DNA from 2 places in the Cytobacillus sp. OWB-43 genome. Region 1 is predicted to be linked to the other one. Evidence: predicted binding sites of a transcription regulator. Region 1 holds the regulator's gene; the other holds the start of a gene.
The links. The regulator Rex, encoded in region 1, represses fermentation and respiration genes when NADH is low (regulators of the CRP and FNR family bind a similar motif). The targets are predictions, from matches to a motif close to TTGTGAAATATTTCACAA.
Positions count from the first base shown of each region.

Region 1 (5,102 bases):
TGCAGCGTTGAAGCCAGTGCCTACTTCTTCGCGTTTTAGGCGATCTACGATGATAGATCCTTCTAAACCTGCGTTGTGAGCGATTGTGCGTACTGGCTCTTCCATTGCACGTAGAACGATGTTGATACCTGTTTGAACATCGCCTTCTTCTTCTAATGCAGCAACTTTGTTGTATACGTTAAGAAGGGCAACACCACCACCAGATACCATACCTTCTTCTACAGCTGCGCGTGTAGAGTTTAGGGCATCTTCAATGCGTAGTTTACGTTCTTTAAGTTCTGTTTCTGTAGCCGCTCCAACTTTTACGACTGCTACGCCACCAGCTAGTTTAGCAAGGCGTTCTTGTAATTTTTCACGGTCGAATTCAGAAGTTGTTTCGTCCATTTGTTTACGGATTTGGTTTACGCGGCCTGCGATTTGGTCGCTTGCACCAGCACCTTCAACGATTGTTGTGTTTTCTTTTGTTACAACGACTTTAGAAGCGCGTCCTAGAGAGTCGATTGTAGCAGATTTAAGGTCACGACCTAGCTCTTCAGTGATTACTTCACCGCCAGTTAGGATAGCGATATCTTCAAGCATTGCTTTACGACGGTCACCGAATCCAGGCGCTTTAACAGCTACTGCATTGAATGTTCCACGTAATTTGTTCACTACTAATGTAGATAATGCTTCGCCTTCTACATCTTCAGCGATAAGAAGTAATGGTTTACCTTGTTGTACTACTTGCTCAAGTACTGGTAATACTTCTTGAATGCTTGCGATTTTTTTGTCAGTGATTAAGATGTAAGGATCATCTAATACTGCTTCCATTTTATCTGTATCTGTTACCATGTAAGCTGAGCTGTATCCACGGTCGAATTGCATACCTTCAACGATATCCATTTCTGTTGTGAATCCTTTAGATTCTTCGATTGTGATAACACCGTCGTTACCTACACGTTCCATAGCTTCAGCGATTAATTGTCCAACTTCTTCGTCAGCAGCAGAGATGGATGCTACTTGCGCAATAGACTCTTTGCCTTCGATTGGTTTAGAGATCGCTTGTAGCTCTTCAACTGCTGTAGCAACCGCTTTTTCGATCCCTTTACGGATACCCATTGGGTTTGCACCAGCTGTTACGTTTTTCAAACCTTCGCGGATCATTGCTTGCGCTAGAACCGTTGCAGTTGTTGTACCGTCACCAGCTACGTCGTTTGTTTTACTTGCTACTTCAGCAACTAGTTTCGCACCCATGTTTTCAAATGCATCTTCTAGTTCGATTTCTTTAGCAATTGTTACACCATCATTTGTAATTAATGGAGAACCGAATTTCTTCTCAAGAACCACGTTACGTCCTTTAGGTCCAAGAGTTACTTTTACTGCATCTGCAAGTGTATCCACACCACGAAGCATCGCGCGGCGAGCGTCTTCACTAAATTTAATATCTTTAGCCATTATTAAGTACCTCCTCTAATAGTTAAAAATCTTTATAATAAGTATATAGCTGTTTTTTTATTAACCGATCACAGCAAGAATGTCGTTTTCACGTAAAATTAAGTATTCTGTACCTTCGTATTTCACTTCTGTTCCTGCATATTTTGAGAAGATAATAAGGTCGCCTTCTGCAACTTCTAATGCTACACGTTCACCATTTTCTAGTACACGTCCAGTACCTACTGCTACGACTTTACCTTCTTGAGGCTTTTCTTTCGCGCTATCTGGTAGTACGATACCGCTTGCAGTTTTTTCTTCCGTTTCAACAAGCTCGATAATAATTCGATCACCTAGTGGCTTCAACAAGTGAAACAACCTCCTCAATTCATTCAAAAATTATTTTATTAGCACTCGTTAGTCTTGAGTGCTAACACAATTATTATATTAATCAAAACTACTCTTTTTTGCAAGTAAGAACCTTGCAATTTTGCAAAAAAAAATGCGAACCTCTCCATTCTATACAACTTCTATTTGTTTTATGCACTTCATAAGGATGTACTATTTGAAACTAATAGTGTTTAACAGGTAAAATAAATATTAGTGTAACTTCTTTAAGAATAGGAGACTAGCCATTGAAAAAAGAGTATTGGTTTATCATTATGATTTATATAGCCATGCAATTATCAGCCATCGTTGGCGTTCCTGCCATTCTTTTTCTAGGTAATATGTTAGGATACAGCTTTGATGAGGTTGCAAAAATTGCACCGCCACTCTGGATTGTCATTAGTTTTACAATTACCCTTCTCTTAACTTTGTGGTTTTTACGGAAAGAAAGCAAAGAGATGTCAATGAGGAATCAAGCACCATTATCGACTTCTATCGGGTGGGCGATTGCAGGTATTCCGCTAGCATTTATTGCTCAAACCGTTGCAGCGAATATTGAATTAATGCTCGGCATTGATATGGGGTCAGATAATACGCAGCAAATTATGTCATTAATTGAAACGTCTGCTCTTGTGATTATTGTTGTTTCCATTATTGGGCCGATTTTAGAAGAGATCATTTTCAGGAAAATCATTTTTGGTTCCTTGCATAAACGATTGAACTTCTTTTTATCAGCACTGATTAGTTCATTAATTTTCTCTCTCGCCCATGGGGAAATTGAGCACTTACTTCTTTATGCAGCGATGGGCTTTACGTTCGCGTTTTTATATGTAAAAACCAATCGTATTCTCGTACCGATCATTGCTCATGTAGCGATGAATACCTTTGTCGTTGTGATTCAATTGAATATGGATAAGCTAGAAAAATATATGACAGACTTAGAAATGGTACAAATGATTTTTAGCAGATTAGGATGATGTTAGATGAGAACACCTTTGTTCACAGGGATTATCTCCCTTCTTTTTGGATTTGTATTTATTTATTTTGCAATTATTAACCTTCAAAACGGTGGAGGTTGGGGATTTTTAACGATCTTCATTTTGATTTTTGCCACTTTTGATATTGGTGGCGGGATTAAATTAATCGCTATGCATTATCGTATGAAAAAGAAAGAGGATAAAAAATAGAGCTGACTCCATGCGGGTCAGCTCCTTTTTTATGATGGATAGTGTTTTAAGAAGTATACTAATGATTGCAATTCGACCGCCAAATCAATATGATGGATGCGAATATGGGAAGGAACCGTTAACCGCGCTGGCGTAAAGTTCAAGATTCCCTTTACATGACTTTTAACGATTCGATCCGTAATTGGTTGTGCCGCATGAGACGGTACAGTCAAAATGACAACTTGAATATGGTGCTCATCAATCAACTTTTCTAGGTCATCTAAATGACGAACAGGTACCTCGCCTACAGACGTGCCAACCCTACTTTCTGAAACATCAAATGCCACTTCAATCTTTGTATTATTATTTTTTAAAAAATTATAATTTAAAAACGCTGTACCTAGATTCCCTACACCAATTAACGCTACCTTTGTCACTTCATCTTGATCGAGTGTCTTACGGAAAAATCCTAATAAGTAATTTACGTTATATCCGTAACCTTTTTTCCCTAAAGCACCGAAATAGGAGAAATCTCGTCGAATTGTTGCAGAATCTACTTTCACCGCTTCACTTAATTCTGCTGAAGAAACTCGCTGCTTTCCTGATGCGTGTAAATTTTTCAAAAAACGATAATACAAAGGCAATCGCTTAGCCGTTGCTTGAGGGATTTTCGTTGATTCATTGGACATAGGCTCCACTCCATTCCATTTACTTAAGCCCTTCTAAAATCACCGTTTTTACCACCGGTTTTCTCTACTAAATATGTTGGTCCTATTACCATGCCTTTATCTACTGCTTTGCACATATCATATACCGTTAAAGCGGTAGCTGTAGCAGCTGTCAACGCTTCCATTTCTACTCCGGTATGCCCATTAGTTTTCACTGTACAATCAATATGTAACACATACTGATCCTCTACCTCTTCCCAATTGAAAGATATATCAATACCGGTTAAGGCAAGTGGATGACACATCGGGATGATATCAGATGTCTTTTTCGCAGCCATAATACCTGCCACTTGAGCAACAGCCAGCACATCTCCCTTTTTCATTGTGCCATCAGTAATCTTCTGATAGATTTCTTGATTTAGCTCAATACTACTATGAGCAATTGCTGTACGGGCAGTTTGTGGTTTTTCACTCACATCCACCATCTTCGCTCTGCCTTCTTCATTAAAATGTGTAAATTCAGCCATTCATAACACCTCACATGAAAATGATACACTATTTTGATTCATCTGTGTAATGTAGTTTTTTATATATTCTATCCAAATAGTGACTTTATTGCCGAACCTCACCTGATTAAGGTACACTATCACTATAACAGAGGTGAAATATAATGATATTATTACAGGTTAATCAGCTTTCGAAAAGTTTTGTGGCTGATCCTATATTAATGAATATAAAGCTTGAAGTACAAACGAGAGACCGCATTGCATTAGTTGGACGTAATGGTGCGGGAAAATCAACTCTTTTAAAAATTATTGCTGGACATATGTCCTATGATTCCGGTGAAATTATTCAATCGAAAGAAACCAAAATCGGTTATCTTGCACAAAATACAGGACTAGAATCTGAGCTATCTATTTGGGACGAAATGCTTACCGTGTTTGATTATTTGCGCAAACAAGAGAAGGAACTGCGCTTACTAGAAACACAGATGGGCGATGCAACACTCATCGAAAACGGTGAAGCTTACGATAAAATTTTAAAAACCTATGATCAAATGCAAGTCAACTTTAAAGAACAAGGTGGCTATCAATACGAGGCAGACATTCGTTCTGTACTACATGGCCTTAATTTTCAATCGTTTAGCTATGATACAAAAATTTCTGCATTAAGCGGGGGGCAAAGGACGCGACTTGCACTTGCGAAATTATTGTTAACCAAACCTGATTTACTGATTTTAGATGAGCCGACCAACCATTTAGATATTGAAACATTGTCATGGCTAGAGCAGTATCTTAGTGGTTATGATGGTGCTATTTTAATTGTCTCACATGACCGCTATTTCTTAGATAAAGTCGTCAACCAGGTATATGAACTATCACGTAACCATATTAAAAAATACGTTGGTAACTACAGCAAATATCTTGACCAAAAAGCAGCGAATTATGAACGTGACTTGAAAATGTATGAA
Region 1 covers NZ_JAYEFF010000009.1:107,066-112,167, forward strand. Annotated here, with positions in the region: gene groL (chaperonin GroEL) at 1-1,434, opposite strand, end outside; gene groES (co-chaperone GroES) at 1,495-1,779, opposite strand; gene U9M49_RS21390 (type II CAAX endopeptidase family protein) at 2,046-2,774, shown strand; gene U9M49_RS21395 (DUF4305 domain-containing protein) at 2,781-2,984, shown strand; gene U9M49_RS21400 (redox-sensing transcriptional repressor Rex) at 3,014-3,652, opposite strand; gene moaC (cyclic pyranopterin monophosphate synthase MoaC) at 3,676-4,158, opposite strand; gene U9M49_RS21410 (ABC-F family ATP-binding cassette domain-containing protein) at 4,302-5,102, shown strand, end outside.

Region 2 (5,102 bases), on a different contig from region 1:
AACTACTTGTTAATAGAACGAGTGTTTCAATTAATACAGGTGTGATTTCAAAAATTTCAGCACCCGATGGGCCATCACCTGTACCACCTGACAAAATAAAGTAAGATGCAAATAATGTTGCAAATAACATAACTTCCGCACCGAGGAAAATCCAGAAGCCAAGAATCTTTAAGCGATTTTCATCAGTACTGTACTCAAGAGGGAGAGAGTGATCAATCTTCATTATCTTTTACCTCCCAATTCTTTTTCTGTTTCTTCTATTTCTTCAATAGAAATATATCTTCCATGATCATTTTCAAATGATTGATAAGCCATACAAGCGAAAATACCTAGTGTACAAATAATTAACGGAATCCACATTGCAAAGACGAACGAGAATCCCCACATGAAGAAGATAATTCCCATAATGAATGGAATACCACTGTTGTTCGGCATGTGAATCTTTTCAATTTTATCTGGGAATAACGGTGTGCCTTTTTTCTTTGAATCCCAGAATGTTTCATAGGAATCGATCTTAGGCATAGTTGCAAAATTATACTCAGGAACTGGCGTATGTGTAGCCCATTCAAGTGTACGTGCATCCCAAGGATCTGAACCAATATCTCTTGGTGCATAACGGAAACTATAGTAAATATTATAAACGATTAACGCAAATCCAGCTGCTAACATAAGGGCGCCAACCATAGAAATCATATTCCAAATACCAAATCCACTTGCTTCAGAATAAGTGTACATACGTCTAGCTTGACCATCTAAACCAGAGATGAACATTGGCATAAAGGCAACTAATGTACCAATCGCAATAATCCAAGCGCCGATTTTACCAAGACGATCATTTAACATGAAGCCGAACATTTTTGGCCAGTAGTAATAAAGGGCAGCTAGCATTGCGAACACAACCCCAGGAATGATTACCATATGGAAGTGAGCAACTAAGAACATTGTATTATGGTATTGATAGTCAGCTGCTGACATACCAAGCATAACCCCTGTTACACCACCAAGTGTGAAAAGTGGGATAAACAACATTGAGTAAAGCATTGGCGTTGTCATCACGATTTTACCTTTATACAGTGTTAACAACCAGTTGAATATTTTTACACCGGTAGGTACTGCTATTGCCATCGTTGTAATAGAGAAAATACTGTTAACGAAAGCGCCTTGACCCATTGTAAAGAAGTGGTGAACCCATACAACGAATGATAATAGTGAAATGATTACCATTGAAGCAACCATTGATTTATAACCATATAGGTTACGTCTAGCGAAAGTAGAGATTACCTCACTGTAAATACCGAATGCAGGCAAGATTAAGATATATACTTCAGGGTGTCCCCAAACCCAGAAAAGGTTGGCCCATAACATATCCATACCGCCATTTGTTGATGCAAAGAAATGTGTACCGAATAAACGATCTAATGTACCCATTGCAAGCGCAACTGTTAATACAGGGAAAGCAAATACGATAATAACGTTCGTAATTAATGCTGACCAAGTAAACATTGGCATTTTCATTAATGTCATGCCTGGAGCACGCATTTTCAAGATTGTCGTCATAAAGTTGATACCTGTTGCTAATGTACCTAGACCGGCAATCTGTATCGCAATCATATAATAGTTCGTACCGACAGAGGTACTAAATTCATTATCTGCTAACGGGAAGTAAGATGTCCAACCTGCATCTGGTGATCCTCCGATAACGAAAGAGATATTAAATAACATTGCACCGGCAAAGAATAACCAGAAGCTAAGTGCATTAAGACGTGGGAACGCAACATCGCGAGCCCCAATTTGCAGTGGAACAACAAAGTTCATAAACCCGATAATAAATGGCATAGCCATGAAGAGAATCATAACAACACCATGTGTAGTGAATATCTCGTTATAATGCTGTGCATCAAGCAATTTGTTCTCAGGTGCTGATAATTGCGCACGCATCATAATTGCGTCAGCGCCTCCTCGGAATAGCATGAGGATCGCTGCAATAATATACATAATACCTAATCGTTTATGGTCAACAGTTGTTAACCATTCACGCCATAAATAACCCCATTTTTTAAAATATGTTATCCCAACTACAATGGCAATAGAAACAATTGCAATTGCTACCATTGAAGCATAAATAGCTGGACTTGGATGTGGTATGGCAAAACGTTCAAAGAACTCCATCCTGTATACTCCTTTCAGAAGATGTCAATAGACACTTCATCTAATTAATGGCTACTGTGGTCAGTGTGACCTTCGTGCTCATCATGATTTTCATGATTTTCTTCTGAATCTTCATCATTTGATTGATGATGTTCATGCCCTTCAGGTGCTGGGCTAAAGTCTAAATGAGTGCCAGTAAAGGTCATCTTACCTAAGTGACCTGGCTCTAGTAACTCTTCAAATTTATCTTCAGTAATTGGATCAGCTGTTTGATGAACTTCATCTACCCATTCCTCAAATTCAACTGGAGACATTGCTGTTACATCAAACGTATTTTCAGCAAAACCTTTTCCGCTGAAGTTTGCATTTCTACCCATGAATTCACCAGGATGATCAGCAGCTAAATGTAATGTTGTTACCATATCGGCCATTGCATATTTCTGTCCGCCAAGTTGTGGAATCCAGAAGCTGGTAATTGGACCGAATGAGTAAAGTTTAAATTCAAGTGCTCGATCTGTAGGTATATATAAGTAATTTACTGTTTCAATATCTTCTTCAGGATAGCTGAAGTGCCATTTCCAGTTAGATGATGATGCATATACAACTAATGGCTCCTTATCTTCATACCCTGGTGGTGTTGCTTCAACTTTATAGTTACTTTGGACAGAAACAAATGATAGATAAGCAACAATTAGTACAGGTATTCCGACACAAACTGCCTCCACCCATTTATTTCCCTCGATGTGAGGTGGTTCATAATCTTTTCCTTGTTTAGATGAACGAAATTTAATGAGCATATATGCAAGCATTGCAAAAACTACAATAACAATGCCAGACATTAACCATATGGACATCATAATATCGTTAGCCTGGACTTCGGCCTGTGGACCTTTAGGATTTAGAACAGTAAGTGGTTCACACCCAGCAAGTACAGCGGCAATGGCAACTATAGCCAATAAAAGAGCCCTTTTCAATTTCATTGATGTACCCCTTTCTATCTTTCTAAAAATCTATTGTTTTATTTGAACGTGAATATCACGCCTGTAACCCTATGTTAGTATCATAAATGGTTAAAAACAATTGAATGTGATAGGTGTCACAAAATGTTCATGAACAAATGATGAATTTGGTCACAAAATGTTCATGAAACTGAAAGTAAAAAGAAAAAATAATATTATTTAAATACTCTATTTTAAGAAAAAACTGAAAAATGAATATTGTATCGTTCAATAAATTTTAAAGGTTGCTTCTTTATTTATTATATTAATATAAATGATATTGCGTATTTGACTAACAGTACCCACAAAAAAAGTGTGAAGTCTTCGAATGGTTTTGAAACGGATGAAAAAAGAGGAGGGTTATCTTGTTAAAGAAATTTGATATTGATCAATTTTTAGACGGTGTATATAACCCGACTGATGATATTCATCATTTAATAGAAATAATTGAAATAGATGATTTACTTGAGAGAACAAAATAGGCCTTTATGTCTTCCACTTTTTGTTTTAGATGTTGTACGATTACTTTTATTAAAATAATCATAACTAAAACTAATCAAATGAAATAATAATGAACATTTTCTTATATTTTTTAAAGGCTATGTTGACATTTACGATATAAGGGTTAATGGAACAATAGATAAAGAAAAGCGGGCAAGTTTTAACCATTAACTTGCCCGCTTTTCTTTATCTATTGATATTTACTTTTGCACTAGCAAGTTTTGCTTTGAATTTTTCTTTCATTATATAACCCATTTTCCAAAAAAACTTTCATAAAGAATAAACATTGAAAAGATAGTAAAACTATAAATATTTCCATCAAAAAATAAAAGTGAAGAGGTGAGGAGAAAATGGAGAAAAGAGTGTTTCTCTCAATTGTCATAGTGTTGTTTAGCTATATATTTATTTCAAGCCCTCAAACAAGCTTTGCCGTTTATGATGCACCTTCTTATGCGAAATGGGGTAAAGAAGCGATGATGATCGCAAAGGAAAAATACCCATCAGCAGATATTGTTGATTATCAGCATCTTGGAAAAGAAGTAAAGGATGAGACAGAAATAGAAAAGTTTAAACTTTGGATGCGTCAACAGGAGATAGAATATGGGCTCTATGTGTTTATTGAATATGATAAAGATTCGGAGAAAATCGTCCGTATTTTAACGAAAAAAACGGACCGTTAACGTATTGTATTTTCTTCTATTAATTGTGCGAGTGGAACAACTTGATTCTTATCTACGTTGTTTCTTTCGCACACCCTTGCCATTTTAGTTAATTCATAGAGATCGACAATGACGATATTTACGCCATCGAAAGTTACTTCATATTCGTTTTGACTTTTTAGTAGTTCCCTCGCTCTAGCTAAATCCATAAGTTCACATCCTCTCTCGTAGTATTTTATTCAGTTTGAATATTTAGTGCACAATTCTACCAATAATAAGGCTTTTGATATATACTTAAATAGGCAAACGGTTTAGAAGTTGAATGATTATCAACTTGTAGACGTTAGTTCATCTTTCCAATTTATTACACTAATAGGCGTGATATAGGAATTAAATTAATTCACTTTTTTAATATAAGTATTTTTTCTAAAAATATTAGCTGTATTTTCGTGATTTTCTCTTTTTTCCCTTTGTATATGCGCCTTTAACGTGGTAAAATGGCTTAGGAAACATTTCGTCCTCTGGAAATTAACATTATTCGGAATTTTAATATACGAAATAATATTGTTACTATCCTAGAATGGATATGGGGCGGAAATAAATTATCCAAATATATTTAAAAAAGAGTTGTGGAGGTAATTTTCCATGAAGAAGCCTTCAGAGGGTAGCGGACCTTTAGAACAAAGTTTTTATGGTCCTAACCTTGGCTATGTAATCGAGCTTTATGAGATGTATTTAGAAAATCCAGAATCAGTTGACCAAGAAATGAGAGAGTATTTTGAGGTTAATGGTTCAC
Region 2 covers NZ_JAYEFF010000001.1:1,061,509-1,066,610, reverse strand. Annotated here, with positions in the region: gene qoxC (cytochrome aa3 quinol oxidase subunit III) at 1-223, opposite strand, end outside; gene qoxB (cytochrome aa3 quinol oxidase subunit I) at 223-2,169, opposite strand; gene qoxA (cytochrome aa3 quinol oxidase subunit II) at 2,214-3,128, opposite strand; gene U9M49_RS05210 (DUF3889 domain-containing protein) at 3,998-4,327, shown strand; gene U9M49_RS05205 (small, acid-soluble spore protein, H family) at 4,324-4,515, opposite strand; gene U9M49_RS05200 (2-oxoglutarate dehydrogenase E1 component) at 4,952-5,102, shown strand, end outside.
Region 2: qoxA (cytochrome aa3 quinol oxidase subunit II) is a predicted target of Rex. The motif match lies at 3,233-3,250, and genes of this name have one in related genera.